DNA from 3 places in the Bradyrhizobium sp. 31Argb genome. Region 2 is predicted to be linked to each of the others. Evidence: riboswitches for the same ligand, from Rfam matches in the RefSeq annotation. Region 2 holds a riboswitch; each other region holds the start of a gene.
What was found. A riboswitch is a leader RNA that binds a small molecule or an ion and turns the genes downstream of it on or off. The one in region 2 is predicted to bind S-adenosylmethionine.

Region 1 (6,111 bases), on a different contig from region 2:
CGGTCGCGAACGCGGGCGACGTCAGCATGAATTCGAGCCGCGCGCCGATGCCATAGCCGGCCAGGATCGCGGTGCCGAAATTCGCCAGCATGTGGGTGAAGATGCTGATGGTCAGAACCGACTGCAGCGGCGAGAAGCAGGCGATGGCGCCGACCCTTAGGATATCGATGAACATCGCCCATTGGACGCGCAATCCCCTGAGCTTCGGCACCACGCGCGCCCGGCCGGAAAACAGGTACCAGCCCATCACGGCAATGCTGATCGAATAGGCGATCAGCGAACCGGCGGCGACGCCGCGCATGCCGAATTGCGGGATAGGCCCGAGCCCGAGGCCCAGTGTGCCGCCCAAAATGATCTGCCAGATCGCGGACGAAAGGATCATGGTCGACGGCAGTTTCATGTTGCCGGTGCCGCGCAATACGCCCGCCATGGTGTTCATCAGCCACGGCAGCACGGCGCCGCCGAAGAAGATCTGGCTGTAGGCGATCGCCTGCGCCAGCACATTGCCGCGGCCGCCGAGCAATTCCAACAGATGCGGGCCGAAGATCAGCATGCCCAGCATGAAGACGAGCCCGAAGGTGATGCCGATCAGAAGCGCATGCGCCGCAAGCGTGGAGGCACGCTCGGTCTCGCCGGCGCCGAGCGCCCGCGCGATCGCGGAGGCCACTCCGCCGCCCATGGCGCCGCCGGACATCGTCATGGTCAGGATCACGCAGGGAAACACCAGCGCCATCGCGGCCAGCGATTCCACGCCAAGCCGGCCGATATAGGAGGTCTCCGCGATCACCACGCAGGTGCCGGCCGAGAGCGCGATCACGTTGGGCCAGGCAAGCCACAGCAGCGTGCGCAGGATCGGCCCGTCGAGCAGGCGGTTGCGGGCCGGCGCCGTCACCGGCGGCGGCAGCGGGCGCTCTTCCTCGTCGACAGGTATTTCGGCAACCGCAATATCGGGCATTTCCACTCCGACGCCCGCGGTCTGAATGCCGCGGCGCGGGTGCTTCCCTACCACGGCCGCGATCAATTCCACGTGCGCCCGGCGCAGGGGGCCCCTGCGCGATTGGCCGATCGCCCGGACGAATGGCGCCCTGGCGCGGCCCGCAGGCTTCAGATGCACCGGGATGTGCCGGCCACGGCCCGTCACCAGCCCCTCGACCAAGCCGATCGGCACGCTGGCGCAGGCCTGCCTGCCGGCATGTTCGCTCCCGTTCCGGTTGCTGCGAGGTTGGCCGCTTTGACTCGCACGAAATTCGCGCCGACGGAATACCGCAACGACCGTGGCGAAGCGCACGGTCAGCCTAGGTTCCTACTGTGGCTTTGCTGCACGCGAACGCAAACATTACTCGCGGCAGTCGCATCCTCGCCAAAAAAGCTTCTCCGTGCCGCCACGAATTCGGTCCACGAAGCCTCGACCATACTTGGGGAGATGGTTATGCGGGCGACCAGACTATCTGCGCCAGTGGTGTCCACAGGCGCCACGGCAGAGATCGAGCGGCTTCAGCATGAGCTGGCCGGGTTCAATGAGCGAATCACCGAACTTGAAAAACAGCATCCCGAGGCTTCAAAGCTGGAGGCGCTGAGGGCGAGCGCGTTGCTGCTGGCCCGGCAAATCGATGAGCTGCGCTGTTCGAGCTCGACCGACCTGACCGAACTGCTCGCGAAGTAGGTCGCAGGACCACAAGAACAGCGGCAACGCTCTGAGGCTTAGCCGGGTGCGCTGGTCAAGGGCTTCCATGCCGCGAGCGCCGCGCGCGCGACGCGTTCCAGCTCCCGCCGTGTCGCGCCGTCGCGTGCCTGGATCGACATGCCCTGTTGCACGGTGACGTAGTATCGCGCGATCGCCGCGAGATCGGCACTTGCTGATATCTCGCCTGATGCCACGCCCTCCTGCAGGCGCTGCCGTAAATCCTCGACATTCTTCGCGCGCATTGCGATCAGCTCGCGCCGCACCGTTTCGGACTGCTCAGTCGTATGCAGCGCCGACAGCACTACCAGGCATCCCGGCGGCCGGTTCCGTCGCGTGAACGACTTCGCCGTCTGCATAAGATAGCTTTCCACGGCCTCATAAGCGGTAGGCGCGCGAGCGATGCCACCCCATATCTCCGGCCCCTGGGTCGCGCCGTACAATTGCAGCGCTTGCCGGAACAGTTCTTCCTTGCAGCCGAAGGCTGCATAGAGGCTTGGCGAAGCGATCCCCATCGCCGTGGTGAGATCAGCCATCGAGGCCCCTTCGTAGCCCTTGACCCAAAACACCTCCATGGCGCGTACGAGCGCAGCATCCTTGTCAAAGCCCCTGGGGCGACCTCGTTCCACCATCCGTCCACCCGATTTCTGTGTCGTTCACTAAATTAATGCGCTTGACGTCCCAGCGCAACGGACCTATTTCTGTATCGATCGACATATAAATGGAGATGGATCATGAGCGCATTGCAGGGAAAGCGGGCGTTGGTGACGGGCGCAAGCCGCGGGATTGGCGCTGCGATTGCAAGGCGGCTCGCCGCCGATGGCGCCAATGTTGCAATCACCTATGAACGTTCGGCCGACAAGGCGCAGGCGGTGGTGGCCGAGATCGAACGCTTGGGCCGGCGGGGACTTGCGATCAAGGCCGACAGCGCCGATGCCGCCGCGGTCAAGGCGGCCGTGGATCAGGCCGCCAAGGCATTCGGCGGGCTCGATATTCTCGTCAACAATGCCGGCATCCTCAGGACCGGACCGATCGACCAACTGAGCCTTGAAGACATCGATGCGACGCTTGCGGTCAACGTCCGGGCGGTGGTGGTCGGATCGCAGGCCGCGGCAGCGCATATGGGCGAAGGCGGCCGCATCATCTCGATCGGCAGCAATCTCGCGACCCAGGTGCCCGGTCCCGGCCTGAGCCTGTACTCGATGAGCAAATCGGCGCTGATCGCCTGGACAAAGGGCCTGGCGCGCGATCTCGGCAGCCGCGGCATCACCGTCAACATCGTGCATCCGGGCTCGACCGACACCGACATGAATCCCGCTGAAGGCGAGCAGGCGGCCTTCCAGCTGGCGCGGATGGCGATCCCCCGCTACGGCAAGGCCGACGACGTCGCAGCGCTGGTCGCATTCGTGGCCGGCCCGGAGGCGCGCTCGATCAATGGCGCGGAGTTCACCATCGACGGCGGCGCCAACGCGTGAACGGCTGGACTTCGTGCACCATGCTGGCCGGGGCGTAGCGCCCCGGCCTTTGTCATGATCCTCGCAGCGCGCTCCAGGTGAGTGCGCTTGATCACACCCTGAAATGCTTGGAGAGCTTCAGGCCCTGGGCCTGGTAGTTCGAGCCGATGCGCTGGCCGTACATCGCATCGGGCCGGGCGAGCATCTTCTCATAGACGAGGCGGCCGACGATCTGGCCATGCTCGAGGATGAACGGCACCTCGCGCGAGCGCACTTCCAGCACGGCGCGCGCGCCCTGCCCGCCGGCGCCGGCATAGCCGAAGCCGGGATCGAAGAAGCCGGCATAATGCACGCGGAATTCGCCGACCAAAGGATCGAACGGCACCATCTCGGCGGCGTAGTCCGGCGGCACCTGCACGGCTTCCTTCGAGGCGAGGATATAGAACTCGCCGGGATCGAGGATCAGGCTGCCGTCGGGGCGCGCGCGGATCGGCTCCCAGAAATCATCGACCGGATAGCCGCCGCGACGATCGACGTCGACCACGCCGGTATGGCGCTTGGCGCGATAGCCGACGAAGCCGCCGGAATTCTCGCCCGAGAGATCAACCGAAACCGCGACGCCATTTGTAAGATCGGCATCGTCGATATCGACCAGGCGTTCGGCGTCATGCAGCGCGTCGAGCTCGGCGGCGCTGAGGATGGCATCGCCGGTGCGGAAGCGCACCTGCGACAGCCGCGAGCCCTCGCGCACCAGGATCGGAAACGTCTTGGGGCTGATCTCGGCATAGAGCGGGCCGTGATAGCCGGCACCGATCATGTCGAAACGGCGCGTGCCGTCGGCGATCACGCGGGTGAAGACGTCGAGCCGTCCGGTCGAGCTCTTCGGATTCGCGGCTGCGATGATCTCCGGCGGCAGCGCGAGGCTCTCCAGCAGCGGCACGATGTAGACGCAATTGGTCTCCAGCACCGCGTCGTCGGCGAGATCGATCTCGTGCAGCTTCAACTCATCGATGCGCTCGGCAACGGTGGCGCCGGGACCGGGGAGAAAGCTCGCGCGCACGCGATAGGCGATGTCGCCGAGGCGAAGATCGAGGCTCGCGGGCTGGATCTGGCTCTCGACAAAGGGATAGACCGGCAGGATCAGGCCTGCATCCGCCATCGCCGCGATCATGCGGTCAGGCAGGATCCCATTGGCATCGTCTTGCAGCACGAACGACACGGACGCGGTCCCTCAAGACGGCTTAGAGCCACAAAAGGCCCAACAAATGGATTTTACCGGTTAGCCGATGCCCGCCTTGACGGAAAGAGCGGGAACGAATATCAGCATGACTTATCCCGTGGTGATTTGAGCCGGCCGGCTTGCAGCCACGTTAAATAAGTCGCTAAACAGGCCGGGGACCTCAGCGATCCCGGCCCTTTAGGCCGGTTTTTTTGTGACCATTTTCGAAAGGATGGTCACGTTGGAGGTCCTATGTCCGAGTCCAAATCATCCGCCCGCTACCGCCCCGAAACCCGGCTGGTTCATTCCGGCACGCTACGCTCACAATTCGGCGAGACGTCCGAAGCAATATTCCTGACCCAAGGGTTCGTCTACGCGACCGCCGAGGAATGCGAGGCGCGGTTCAAGGGCGAGGATCCCGGCTTCCTCTATTCGCGGTTCTCCAACCCCGACGTGTCCATGTTCGAGCGCCGCATGATCGAGCTCGAAGGCGCGGAAGCTGCGCGCGCGACCGCGACCGGCATGGCGGCGGTGACGACCGCGATCCTCGCGCCGCTGAAGGCCGGCGATCACGTGGTGGCCTCCAAGGCGATGTTCGGCTCGTGCCGCTACGTGGTGGAGGATCTCTTGCCGCGCTACGGCATCCAGTCGACGCTGGTCGACGGGCTAGACCTCGACCAATGGAAAAAGGCGATCCGGCCGAACACGAAGACGTGTTTCCTCGAAAGCCCGACCAATCCGACGCTCGACGTGCTCGACATCGGCGCCATCGCGGAAATCGCGCATCAGGGCGGCGCGCGATTGATCGTCGACAATGTGTTCGCCACCCCGATCTGGCAGAGCCCGCTGTCGCTCGGCGCCGACGTCGTGGTTTATTCCGCGACCAAGCATATCGACGGCCAGGGGCGCTGCCTGGGCGGCGTCATCCTTTCCTCCGAGGCTTTCATCACCGAGCACATCCATAACTTCCTGCGCCAGACCGGACCGTCGATGTCGCCGTTCAATGCATGGGTGCTGCTGAAGGGGCTGGAGACACTGGCGGTGCGTGTCCGCGCGCAGACCGAGACGGCCGCGAAGATCGCGGACGTACTGGCAAGTCATCCGAAGATCACGCGGCTGATCTATCCCGGCCGCGCCGATCATCCGCAGGCGGCCACCGTGAAGAAGCAGATGCGGTCGGGATCGACGTTGATCGGGTTCGAGGTGAAGGGCGGCAAGGCCGGCGCATTCCGCTGCCTCAACGGGCTCAAGATCTCGCGCATCTCCAACAATCTCGGCGATGCCAAGAGCCTCGTCACCCATCCCGCCACCACGACGCATCAGCGCCTGGGGCCGGACGCGCGCGCCGAGCTAGGCATCAGCGAAGGCTTCATCCGCTTCTCCGCGGGCCTCGAGCACGCCGACGATCTGATCGAGGATTTTGTCGAGGCGCTGGAGACGGTGTGATCCAAGGCGAATGGCGAATAGGGAGTAGCGAGTAGGGTCAAGCCCCATTCGCTATTCGCCACTCGCCATTCGCTTTCAGCTTACATCGGCCTGTACGTCCGCACATCCGCCGGCACGTTGACGCCGAGCTTGATCTGGCCGACCGACTTGATGATGTCGTCGCCGAGCAACTGGGCGAAGCAGGCATAGCCCCAATCATTCATGTGCAGGCCGTCGGCGATCACGAAGCTGTCGATCGGGATCGACTGCTTCTCGTGCCATTCACGCATCACCTCAAAGCGCGGGAAGATGCTGACATGGCGGAGCTCGGC
Region 2 (6,111 bases):
GAATGCTGCAGCACCAAGTTCATGAACCGCGCGCACCACAGGCTGCCGCGACTGGTCGGATTGCCGCCGAGGTGACGGCGGGCTTCATCGACGATGTTCGATGAACCGAGGCTTGCCGCCTGCTGAGGCTCCGGCGACAGGCTCGCATTGCTGTCGGCAAGACCCTGCGCCTGCATCTGCGCCACGCCGCGCTCCCAGCGCGAGGCACGCGTCATGTGGCGGTGACGATGATGCGCATAGTGATGCTTGGCATGATGACCGGCATGATAGGCCCTCGCGTGGCGCCCTGCGCCGTGATGAGGCCGTGCCGAAGCGGGAGAGACGGAGACGACGATTATCGTCGAACACAACGCCAGTGCCAGAACTCGAAACAACCGGCGGAACGCACGTAACTGAACCATACTTCCCATTTTTTCCTTCTGTTACACCCCCGTTTTCCCAGGCGCGCCCGTCTGTGGATGACATCTGGATGCAGGCGCGGTGCGTTTTGTGCCGCTCAATGTGGCAAGACAAAGATTTCGTGCCGCGCTGCGGCGAAAAATTGCAGGACGATTTCACGAACATTTGGAGGCGAAAAAGGAAACGATGCCGCCGCATTGCAGCCGTGAAGGTTAATTGCGATCCTCGCTGCGCAGGCTCACAAGAAGGAAAACGTTAAAATGCCCTATGCCGTCGCCAAGGATAATGTCCGCCTCTATTTCGAAGAGGTTGGGAGCGGGACGCCGATCATCTTCCTGCACGAGTTCGCGGCCGATCACACCAATTGGGAGCCGCAGATGCGCTATTTCTCGCGCGGCCACCGCTGCATCGCCTATTCCGCGCGCGGCTACACGCCCTCCGACGTTCCGCCATCGGCCGAGGTCTACAGCTACAAGCATTTCTACACCGATGCGCTCGCGGTGCTCGATCATCTCGATATCGCACGCGCACATTTCGTCGGGCTGTCGATGGGCTCCTATTCGTCGCTGCAGGTTGCGCTCAATGCGCCCGAGCGCGCATTGTCGATGACGCTCGCCGGCGTCGGCTCCGGCTCAAGTCTCGAAAACCTCGACGCCTTCCGCGCCCAATGCCGCGCCAATGCCGAGCAATATGAAACTATCGGATCGGCCGAAGTCGCCAAGGTGACGCGCGAGGCGCCGGGCCGGATTCCGTTCCTCGTCAAGGATCCGCGCGGCCATGCCGATTTCTATGCCGCGCTCGCGCGCCACGATGCCAAGGGATCGGCCAACAGCATGCGCAGTTTTCAAGGCGCGCGACCATCGATCTACACCATGGCAGAAGCGATCGGACGCGTGCCGACGCCAGCGCTGATCATCTGCGGCGACGAGGACGACAATTGCGTCGAGCCGAGCCTGTTCCTGAAGAAGCATTTGTCAGCGGCGGGGCTGACGTTCTTCCCGAAATCGGGACACGTGCTCAATCTCGAGGAGCCGGCGCTGTTCAACGAGATGGTCGAGCGGTTCATCGCGCTGGTGGAAGCGGGCCGATGGTTGCCGCGCGATCCGAGGTCGATGGTGGCCTAGCTGTCATTCCGGGGCACGCGAAGCGTGAGCTATGATGTGCAATTGCACATCATAGAATCCATTGGGCAGCGTGACCTGCCGCCCAATGGATTCCGGGCCTGCGCCTTCGGCGCATCCCGGAATGACGAGGCAGGAGCGCGCGGCAACAGTCTAAGCCGTCATTCCGGGGCGCGCGGAGCGCGAGCTATGATGTGCAATTGCACATCAGAGAATCCATCGGGCCGCAGAGTTCGTGGATGAATGGATTCCGGGTTCGCGCTTTGCGCGCCCCGGAATGACGGGGAGAGAGCTCAGCGTCCCTTGCCGCCCCTGCTCAGCAGGAACACACCCTGCTCGCCGAACATGTTCCAGACCCACCAGGGCAGGTTCAGCGGCACCGGGCGGCCGTAGAGGTCGAGCGCGACTGCGCGCTCCATCTTGACGTGGATCTCGTCGCAGAGCTGGACGAAATCCTTGATGGTGCAGAAATGAATGTTGGGGGTGTCGTACCAGGTGGCGGGGAGGTTTTCGGTGCGCGGCATGTGCCCGCCGACCAGCAGCTGCAACCGCATCTTCCAGAAACCGAAATTCGGGAACGAGACGATGGCGCGGTGACCGATGCGCAGGAGATTTTCCAGTACCGCCTTCGGCTGCCGCGTCGCCTGCAGGGTCTGCGACAGGATCACGTAGTCGAACGCATCGTCGGCATAGTTGACGAGGTCGGTGTCGGCATCGCCCTGCACCACCGCGAGCCCCTTGGCGACGCAGTGGTTGACGCCTTCGCGCGACAGCTCGATGCCGCGGCCGTCGATGCCGCGGCTCTCCAGGAGCTGCAACAGATCGCCGTCGCCGCAGCCGACGTCGAGCACGCGCGAGCCGGGCTCCACCATTTCGGCGACCAGAACATGGTCCGGACGAAGGCTCGTACTCGCCTGCGGCGCCACGCCGGGCAGCGGTAGGGTTTGTTCCTGAAGCGCCATCACGCGACCCCCGCATCGCCGAGGCCGCGCGCCTTGCCGGCCGACTGCAGGAAAGCGCGGGAGATGTCGAAGAATTCGGGCACGTCGAGCAGGAAGGCGTCGTGGCCCTTGTCGGTCTCGATCTCCGCGAACGAGACCCGCGCGCTGGAGGCATTCAGCGCATGCACCAGCGCCCGCGCTTCCGAGGTCGGGAACAGCCAGTCGCTCGTGAACGACACCACACAGAACCGGGTCTTGATGCCGCGGAACGCCTTCGCCAGCACACCATTATGGTCGGCGGCGATGTCGAAATAGTCCATCGCCCGCGTCAGATAGAGGTAGCTGTTGGCATCGAAGCGCTCGACAAAGGACGAGCCTTGGTAGCGCAGATAGCTCTCGACCTGGAAGTCGGCATCGAAGGAGAATGTCGGCAGTTCGCGATCCTGCATCCGCCGCCCGAACTTGCGATGCAGCGCCGCGTCCGAGAGATAGGTGATATGCGCAGCCATGCGCGCAACCGCGAGCCCGCGATGCGGATGCGTGCCCTGATCGACATAGCGTCCGCCGCGCCAGTCCGGATCGGCCATCACGGCCTGCCGGCCGAGCTCATGAAAGGCGATGTTCTGCGCCGAGTGCCGCGTCGAGCAGGCGATCGCGAGCGTCGAGAACACGCGCTCCGGATAGGCCGCGGCCCATTGCACCGCCTGCATGCCGCCCATGGAGCCGCCGACCACCGAGAACAGCGTCTCGATGCCGAGCCGGTCGATCAGCATCGCTTGCGCGCGCACCATGTCGGGAATGGTGATGATCGGAAAATCCAGGCCCCACACCTTGCCGGTCGCGGGGCTGAGCGAGGCAGGGCCGGTCGAGCCCATGCAGCCGCCAAGCACGTTGGAGCAGATGATGAAGTACTTGGAGGGGTCGAGCGGACGGCCAGGGCCGACCATGGTCTCCCACCAGCCGGGCTTGCCCGTCACCGGATGCAAATTGTTGACATGCTGGTCGCCGGTCAGCGCGTGGCAGACCAGAATGGCGTTGGAGCGCTCGGCATTGAGTTCGCCATAGGTCTGGTAGGCGATCTGGAACGGCGCGAGGTCGATGCCGCAGTCGAGCTTCAACGGCTGATCCATGCCGAACTTTGCTACCGGCGAGGACGGATGATCGGCCTCATGGGCGCGGTCCTCACCCTGGATCGACGGACTCTTGATCGACTGCACCTTGGTCATTGCGGCCCCTTCCTCCGACGCGGAGGTCCCGGACAGAAATCAGGCCATAAAAAAACCCGGCCTGAACAAAGGTTCGGCCGGGATCGATCTGTCCCCGGCCTGTTTAGCAAGTTCTTTAACGTGGCTGCAAGCCGGCCGGCTCAAATGACCACGGAACGCTGGAAAAGTAGTCCCTTACCCGCCCTGCGTCAAGGCAACCGGGGCCGTTAACCTAACCGTGACCTTGAGGCTGAGCTTGCGCCGTCTGGCCCCATGGGACAGAACGGGGGCTCGCACTTCTCCCTCTCCCCGCTCTTGCGGGGCCGGGACGAGCGGAGCTCGCCCTGAGAGGGTTGGGGTGAGGGGCTTTCTCCGCTAACAAGGTAACAGACGGACTCGCGGAGAGTCCCCCTCACCCGAAATTCAAGCTCGCTTGAATTTCGACCTCTCCCCGCACGCGGGGGAGAGGTGAAGAGTTGGCTCCCTGATTGAAGAGAATTGACGGGCCCTAGCATGTCAAAAACGCCTCCGGCGCCGCCCTCGCTGGCCGAGTTGCGCAAAGAGATCGACGCGATCGATGAGCAGGTTCACCGCCTCTTGATGGCGCGTGGCGACATCATCGACCGCCTGATCAGGGTGAAGCAGACCCAGGAAGTCGGCTCCGCGTTCCGGCCGGCGCGCGAAGCCGCCATGATGCGCAGCCTGGTCGAGCGCCATCGGGGCATCCTGCCGCTTGACACCATCGAGAGCATCTGGCGCGTCATCATCTCGACGTTCACTTACGTCCAGGCACCGTTCTCGGTGCATGCCGATGTCTCGGTCGGCGAATCCATGATGCGGGATTCGGCGCGCTTCCATTTCGGCTTCGTGGTGCCCTACGTCTCGCATTTCAGCGCGCAGGCGGCGGTCGAAGCAGTGGCGAAATCGAAGGGCGACCTGGCGCTGGTGTCGGCCATTTCCAGCCGCACGCCATGGTGGATCGACCTCGAGGCCGAGGGCGCCCCGAAGATCATCGCGCGGCTGCCGTTCCTCGAGCGTGCCGATCATCCCGCAGCGCTGCCCGTGTTCGTGATCTCGCGCGTCGCCGACGATGCGATGGTGACCGAAGTCGAGATGTGGAGCGTGCGCGTCTCCGGCTGGAACGCCGAGATCGCCCGCGCGGTGGCGCCGCTCGCTGAAATCGTCGCGGTGCCGGACACCGCCTTCGACGGCGCAGCGCTTTTGGTATCGGTCGCCGGCCGCGGCTTCGAGGAGATCAAAATGGCCCTGATCCGCGCCGGGGCCTCGGTGCGCTCATCGGCCCTCGTCGGCAGCCACGCAACGCGCTATACGGTGCCCCCCGCCCCTAGAATCCGGAGCTAGAGAGTTAGAGATGTCCCGCCCCGTGCCGAATCCCGGCATCCTCGATATTGCGCCCTACACCCCCGGCAAAAGCCCGGTGGCCGAGCCGGGGCGCAAGATGTTCAAGCTTTCCGCCAACGAGACGCCGTTCGGCCCCTCGCCGAAGGCAATCGAGGCCTACAAGCACGCCGCCGAACATCTGGAGGACTATCCGGAAGGCACCTCGCGGGTGCTGCGCGAGGCGATCGGCCGCGCCTACGGCCTCGACCCGAACCGCATCATCTGCGGCGCCGGTTCGGACGAAATCCTCAACCTGCTCGCCCACACCTATCTGTGCGAAGGCTCGGAGGCGATCTCCACCACCCACGGCTTCCTGGTCTATCCGATCGCGACCAAGGCGAACGGTGCAAAGAACGTCGTCGTGCCGGAGACCGACTACACCGCCAGTGTCGATGCGATCCTTGAGGCGGTCACGCCGCGGACCAAGCTGGTCTGGCTCGCCAACCCGAACAACCCGACCGGCACCTATCTGCCGTTCGACGAGGTCAAGCGCTTGCGCGCCGGCCTGCCGTCGGACGTGCTGCTGGTGATCGACGCCGCCTATTCCGATTACGTGGTGCGCAACGACTATGGGCTCGGTCTTGAACTGTGTGCGACGACCGAGAACACGGTGATGACCCACACCTTCTCCAAGATCCACGGGCTCGCGGCGCTCCGCGTGGGCTGGATGTTCGGCCCGGCGCATATCGTCGATGCGGTGAACCGCATTCGCGGCCCCTTCAACGTTTCGAGCCCGGCGATGCTCGCGGCGGTGGCCGCGGTCGAGGACACCGCGCATGTCGAGATGTCCAGGGTGCACAACGAGACATGGCGGAGCTGGGTGACGGACGAGATCCGCAAGCTCGGGCTGAAGGTAACGCCGAGCGTCGCCAATTTCGTGCTGATCCATTTCCCGACCGAAAAGGGCAAGACCTCGGCTGACGCGGATGCGTTCCTCACCAAGCGCGGACTGGTACTGCGGGCATTGAACAATTACGGCCTGCCACACGCGCTGCGCATGACCATCGGCACCGAGGAGGCCAACCGCCTCGTAGTCGAGGGCCT
Region 3 (6,111 bases), on a different contig from region 2:
GGGAAATCCGATCATCTTCCAGCCGACCATGTCGCGGTTGCCGCCGTAAACTGGGTCAGCGAAGAAACCCTCCCGCGTGTTCTGCAGCAGATACTCGAAGAATGCGCGACCGCTAGTTCCTTCCAGTTGCACCTCGCCTTTCTCCAGCCCGGAGAGAACCTTGTCCTTCTCATCGTCGGGAATCTGGGCGAAGGGCTTTCCTGCGTAGGTGGCGCGACAATATTTGTCCAATGCGGCCAGCGCCTGGCGATACCGCGCTGCCGGGGTCAACGGCGACTGATCTCCCTGCTCCGGCGTTCCGTCGGCGAACGGCCCGTGCATGTAGAGCCCCTGGGCGCTGCCATACGATCCCAAAAGTTGCCGGTCGATAAAGACCGCACAGCCGGCATCCTTGCCCCCCGGCGTCTGCGGGTCCGGCGGGATCAGCCGGTCGACGAGCGCTTCGACGGCCGCTCCTTCTTCCGGAGTGAAATACGCCCATGGCCCAGGCCGCACCGCTGTTGGTGGAGTGCCGGCACTTGGTCCCCACGGCAAACTGCCCTTGACGACCAGCGCGCGAGCGGAGGTCACCGAAAACACCAAAGCCATGGCGGTGGTTATGAGTAATTCGCGGCGGCGCACGCCGTGATTGGAGCGCGACGAGCCGGGTATTCCCTCCCCGGCACTATCAGCACCGGGGGCCGTCTTCCGGATACCGTTGGCGCTCAGCGAAATCTCTTTCGCGACCATAGTGCTCCCCTGGATCGTGAAGTCGGAATTCCAAGGTGGCGCATTAAAACACCAAGATAGCACAGTCTAAACGGTTCTCAAGTCGAGTGCGTCCAGTTCGGCAATTCAGGCCGCGGCAAGGCGGGGTTCGGCGTGGCTCTTTGGGGTACGATGCGCCGGGCTTGCCTGAAAGAGCTTGAGCGTGAACTGATCGCGTATTGCAATGCACACCCATGAAATCGAATCGTCTAAGCGGTAGAGTGTTGCTCAAGCAAGAGAGATTTACGACCGGGTTAAGCTGAAAGTACATCTGCATCAGCGTGACCGTTCAGGGCGATCGCTCCAACTTGATTATGCGCGCGCCACTTCCGATCAAGATCGATAGGTGAAACTCCAATTGTTCTTCATGCTACGTTGCGGTCCATTTTTTGCTTCCTCGTAAAAGCGTTTGACACGCCAACTTTACGAGAAGCCCTTGTGCTTGCTCGTATGCGAATTCGCGTTGAACGACGTCGCGCAAGATCAACATCATCAACTGAGACACCATCGCCCCGCTCCGATGCATCCGGCAGACTACGGCAACCGCGCACCACTATCCTCGACGTCCCGATTAAGCCACAACGCATCGAGGCAATCGGTCGCCGAAAGATTCGTTGTGTCAGTAGGGCAGCCAATGACCGTCTAAAATGGCAGGGCAAAGCCGCAAACACGTCCGGCACCCTAATCCGTCTTTGGCAAGCTTCCGAGAGCGGCCCGGCTCCGCAGTCGCCCGTCCGGTCCGCGGTCCCGATCCGCAGAGGAGCGGCTCTCTTATCCACCCGAAAACTGCGGGGGCTCAACAGCTCTGGAAGAAACTATCCGAACCCGCTATATTGATGGTGCATCAAGAAGAGGCTGACGCCCTCGCCAACCTGCCATCCCGGGCAAGGTGGTTTCTGCAAGGAGATGCGGCCAATTCGGCAACGTACGGGTCGCGCGGCCGTCAGCCTCCTCGCCTATGCAAGCAATGGAGGTATTTTTTTGAATGACGTATTCGCTGATCCCCTCGATGAGCATCAGAGCGCATTTGTCGATCCCTGGAGTCATCAGCCCCAGAATTGGGGAGATATTCCAGATCACGCGGTGTTCGCTGGGGCATGGCACCTAAACGTCGGAATCGACACTCTTCATGAAGCGCTTTTTCTTGCGCGTGACGACCAAGAGGACCGGCTGTGGTCGCTGACTACATCCGCTGACACGTGCACGCGAGAGAGTCTGACCGCACGCGAGCGCGGCGATCGCGCCTGGATCAAGCGGAAGATCAGTTGTGGCTGTGTGGCCGGAGCGGCTCGCGCCAGAAGCCCGCGCGATGCGGCGACCATCCTAATGAGCAGACTACTCCGCTCTCGCCTTCATTTTTCAGGCTCGGAGCCGCCCTACATGTCTGGCCTGCTCACAAGCCAAGAGATGGCCGCCATTGTAGATGTCTTTGAGCAGGAGTTAAGACGGAATACGGTGGCGGCGGAAGCGGATCAGCGTAAAGATGAAGCCGGCATCATCATACCTCCGGACTAAGGCGGCCTCGGCGGCAAACTGGTAGGCTGTGTTCAAGGAGCTCGATGCCGGTTACGGCACGCCTCGGATGACCTATCCCAGCGCTGCTGGTGTTCGATACGTAGCCCCACGCTGCCGCCCAGAAAGAACTGATGGAGGCTGTCCTTCTCGCCCCGGCTGAGCGAGGCTCCCTCCGTGCCAAACTCGGGGAAGACTCTGGCGAGGAGGGATATGACGTCAGAGCGCTCGTCGAGCGCGGTTCAAAGCCCCAACTCCGAAAGCCCAGGGTGATCGTCCGGACGCCGTCCCAGAGGCCAGTGAAACTTCCGGTCGGCTTCCTTGATGGGAAGGTCATTGATGCAGGCAAACCGGCGTTGCATCAACCCTGCGGCATCATATTCCCAGTTTTCGTTACCATACGAACGGAACCAATTGCCGCTGTCATCATGCCACTCATAGGCGTAGCGGACGGCGATCCGATTATCGGCGAAGGCCCAGAGCTCCTTGATCAGCCGATAGTCGAGCTCCTTTGCCCACTTTCGGGTGAGGAACGCCACGATCTCGGTCCGTCCGTTGGCAAATTCAGAGCGATTCCGCCAACGGCTGTCCGGCGTATAGGCCAGCGACACCTTCTCGGGATCGCGGCTGTTCCATCCGTCTTCTGCCAGGCGAACCTTTTGTGTTGCGCTCTCGAGCGTGAATGGTGGTGCAATGATGGTCATTTCAGTTTCTCCTATACTGACAGGTGCGAGTTGCAAGTATGAACATTCAAGGCTCGGCCATATCCAATTTTACCATCCGGTCGGCCGAGAATCGTGCGCAACGCACTGATGAGCGCCGCATTTTCCTGCGGAGTGCCGATCGTGACTCGCAGCTTGTCGCGCAGCCGATCGGTATCGAACCAGCGGACATAGATGTTCCCCTCCATAAGCTTCGTGACGACTTGGCGTGCGCTGCAGCTGCCATCAAACGATGCGAGCGAAACGAGAACGAAGTTGGCTTGAGATGGGCCGACAGCGAGGTTCAAGTCTTGCAGATTGCGCGAAAGTGTCTCTCGTTCCTTCCGAACTGCCTCCCAAGTGCCGCTCGCATGCGTGCGGTCGTCGAGCCCCGCCGCACCGAGTATCTGGGCGATTGCATCGACGTTGTAGGTGTCCTTCGTTTTGTGAAGGATTGGCTGGATCAGCCTGACATCCGCGAGGCCATAACCCAAGCGGAGACCGGCAAGCGAATATCCTTTGCTCAGGGTGCGGAGCAGAAGGACATTTTGATGCCGCGATATCAGCGTTGTCGCATCATAGCCCAGCGCCGGATCAACGAAATCTACATAGGCTTCGTCAACAACGAGTACCCCCTTAAAGGACGCGGCGAGCCGTTCGATCGTGGCGATTGGAAAAAGCGTTCCGCATGGCGCGTGGGGGTTCGTGAGGAACGCGAGCTGCGCGCCGGCCGCATTCCAGCGGCTCGCAGTTTCCTCGGGCAATTGCCAAGCTTCGGTCAAGGGAACGTCGCAGACGGGCGCCCGATGGAGACCTGCGAGCAAGGAATAGAAGCCATAACCGGGCGAAACGATGCCGACCGCGCGGCCGGGATCGACAAAGGTCGCGAGCGCCAGTCGCAGCAGCTCGTCGCCACCATTGGTGGCAATAACCTGATCAGGCGCAACGCCGTGGGCGCGCGCGGCAACGAGACGAAACGCCATGGCCGACGGATCCGGATAACGCTGGAGTGTGAGGGGAAGAATATTGCTGAGATGCGCCATGACCCTCGGGCTGGGCGGAAAAGGATTCTCATTCGTGTTGAGCTTGATCGCGCCGCTATCGGGCTGGAGCCCCGGTACGTAACCCTCAATTTGGCAAATATGCATTCGTTCGTACATCAGCGTCTCCGCCTGGGCCGGTCAGGTGCATGACCGGCGGATCGCTCCGCGACCAAGATCGGCTGCAACGAAGAGCGATGCAGGCACATATACGGCGCCTTCCAATAGGGACGCGACTGGACGAAGATCTCCGCCGATCGCCGGGCGCGTCGCTCAAGTCAGTCCTTCGCCCGAGCGCGATCGATCGACATTTGGGTCGGCATCATGTTGACGTTCGCGTTGTGGATGACCCACAGGGAGCCGACGACAACAGTCGCGATCAGCAGGCCAGTGAGGAGAAAAATCAACGTGTTGTTCCGCTGCTCTGGCGCGGTTCCGAGATGGAGAAAGAATGCGAGCTGCACCAGCAACTGAGCGACGGCAAGGAGCGTTATCGCCGGCAGGATCATGTCCCTAGCAACGGCACCGCTCATGACTGCTCCAAACGAGAGTGCGGTCAATCCGAGCGACAGAAAAAAGCCTGCTACGTAGGACTTAAGTGTAGCGTGGGGGGCATCATCTGCAATGTGGTTTGGAATACTCGCTCTCGACATCACAGCACCCCGCGCAGGTAAACGAAGGTGAAGACGCAGATCCACACCAGATCGAGGAAGTGCCAGAAGAGGCTGAGACATGCGAGACGCCGACGAATGACCCCATCCAGCTCAAAGTGTGAGGTTTGGTGGATCATCACCGCAAGCCAGATCAGCCCCGCCGTCACGTGCAATCCGTGCGTGCCGACGAGCGTGAAATAGGCCGAGAGGAAGGCGCTTCGGTTCGGGCCCGCTCCCTCTTCGATGAGATGGACGAATTCTCGAACTTCCATGTTGATGAATGCCGCGCCCAACACGAAAGTGATGGCGAGCCACGCGATGACATTTCCCCTGCGGTTGGTCTGCAAGTTGAGTACGGCGACACCAAAGGTGAAGCTGCTCGCCAGCAGCAGAACCGTTTCAACCGCAACATACGACAGATCGAAAAGCTCCCGCCCGCCCGGACCGCCCGCAACATTTGCGGCAAGCACGCCGAAGGTGGCGAACAAGCACGCGAATATCAGGCAATCGCTCATCAGGTAGATCCAGAAACCGAGAACGGTCATCGACCCGTCATCATGCTCGTGGTGATGTGCGGCTGAAGCTTCGAACGTCGCTACCGATCTGGGGAGAACAGAGATGTTCATGGTTACACTGCCTTCGATATTTGCGCGTGGCGCTGTCTCTCGATGCGCGCGACCTCGGGTGCCGGAACATAGTAGTCGGTGTCCCGGTCGTAGCTGCGCGCGACGAACGTGCCGACCATCCCAAAGAGGCCAACCGCGGCGATTGCCCACATGTGCCAGACGAGCGCGAAGCACAGGACGAAGCTGAAGACGCCCATCACGAAGCCGGCCGCCGTATTCTTCGGCATGTGGATGTCCTCGTAGTACGACGCGGAGCGCCAGGCTCGTCCAAGCTCCTTGTCTTCCCAATGCTGCTCGAGCGAGGTGATACGGGGAATATGGGCGAAGTTGTAGAAGGGCGCCGGCGAGGCCGTGGACCACTCCAGGCTGCGGGCATTCCACGGATCGCCCGTCACATCGCGGTTCTTCTCCCGATCCCTGATGCTGACCCAGAACTGGATGAGGATGGCGATGATGCCTATGCCGATAATCACCGCGCCGACCAGAGCGACGATCAGGTAGGGGTGCCAGTCGGGCACGTCATAGTGGTTCATGCGGCGCGTCATCCCCTTGAAGCCGAGGATGTAGAGTGGCGTAAAGGCGAGCCAGTAGCCGACCAGCCAGCACCAGAAGGAGACCTTGCCCCAGAATTCGTTCAGCTTGAACCCAAACACCTTTGGGAACCAGAAACTCATGCCGGCAAGGCAGCCATAGACCACGCCACCGATGATGACGTTGTGGAAGTGGGCGACCAGGAACAGGCTGTTGTGCAGGACGAAGTCCGCACCGGGAACCGCCAGCAGCACGCCGGTCATGCCGCCGACAGCGAAGGTGACCATGAAACCGATGGTCC

Region 1: another riboswitch for S-adenosylmethionine. It lies ahead of AAFX91_RS36755 (O-succinylhomoserine sulfhydrylase); the one in region 2 lies ahead of AAFX91_RS24895 (homoserine O-acetyltransferase).
Region 3: another riboswitch for S-adenosylmethionine. It lies ahead of AAFX91_RS09280 (hypothetical protein); the one in region 2 lies ahead of AAFX91_RS24895 (homoserine O-acetyltransferase).

Annotation. Positions count from the first base shown of each region.
Region 1 covers NZ_JBEGDB010000342.1:790-6,900, forward strand. The annotation lists gene AAFX91_RS36730 (MATE family efflux transporter) at 1-955, opposite strand, end outside; gene AAFX91_RS36735 (hypothetical protein) at 1,430-1,663, shown strand; gene AAFX91_RS36740 (TetR/AcrR family transcriptional regulator) at 1,702-2,313, opposite strand; gene AAFX91_RS36745 (SDR family NAD(P)-dependent oxidoreductase) at 2,416-3,156, shown strand; gene AAFX91_RS36750 (2'-deoxycytidine 5'-triphosphate deaminase) at 3,248-4,354, opposite strand; SAM riboswitch at 4,463-4,542, shown strand; gene AAFX91_RS36755 (O-succinylhomoserine sulfhydrylase) at 4,607-5,800, shown strand; gene AAFX91_RS36760 (SGNH/GDSL hydrolase family protein) at 5,881-6,111, opposite strand, start outside.
Region 2 covers NZ_JBEGDB010000144.1:3,616-9,726, reverse strand. The annotation lists gene AAFX91_RS24910 (TIGR02594 family protein) at 1-401, opposite strand, end outside; gene AAFX91_RS24905 (alpha/beta fold hydrolase) at 660-1,523, shown strand; gene metW (methionine biosynthesis protein MetW) at 1,814-2,482, opposite strand; gene AAFX91_RS24895 (homoserine O-acetyltransferase) at 2,482-3,687, opposite strand; SAM riboswitch at 3,770-3,849, opposite strand; gene AAFX91_RS24890 (chorismate mutase) at 4,180-5,028, shown strand; gene hisC (histidinol-phosphate transaminase) at 5,039-6,111, shown strand, end outside.
Region 3 covers NZ_JBEGDB010000033.1:22,890-29,000, forward strand. The annotation lists gene AAFX91_RS09275 (gluconate 2-dehydrogenase subunit 3 family protein) at 1-729, opposite strand, end outside; SAM-I-IV-variant riboswitch at 1,584-1,685, shown strand; gene AAFX91_RS09280 (hypothetical protein) at 1,729-2,262, shown strand; gene AAFX91_RS09285 (DUF1348 family protein) at 2,502-2,963, opposite strand; gene hisC (histidinol-phosphate transaminase) at 2,975-4,120, opposite strand; gene cyoD (cytochrome o ubiquinol oxidase subunit IV) at 4,279-4,734, opposite strand; gene cyoC (cytochrome o ubiquinol oxidase subunit III) at 4,653-5,273, opposite strand; gene cyoB (cytochrome o ubiquinol oxidase subunit I) at 5,282-6,111, opposite strand, start outside.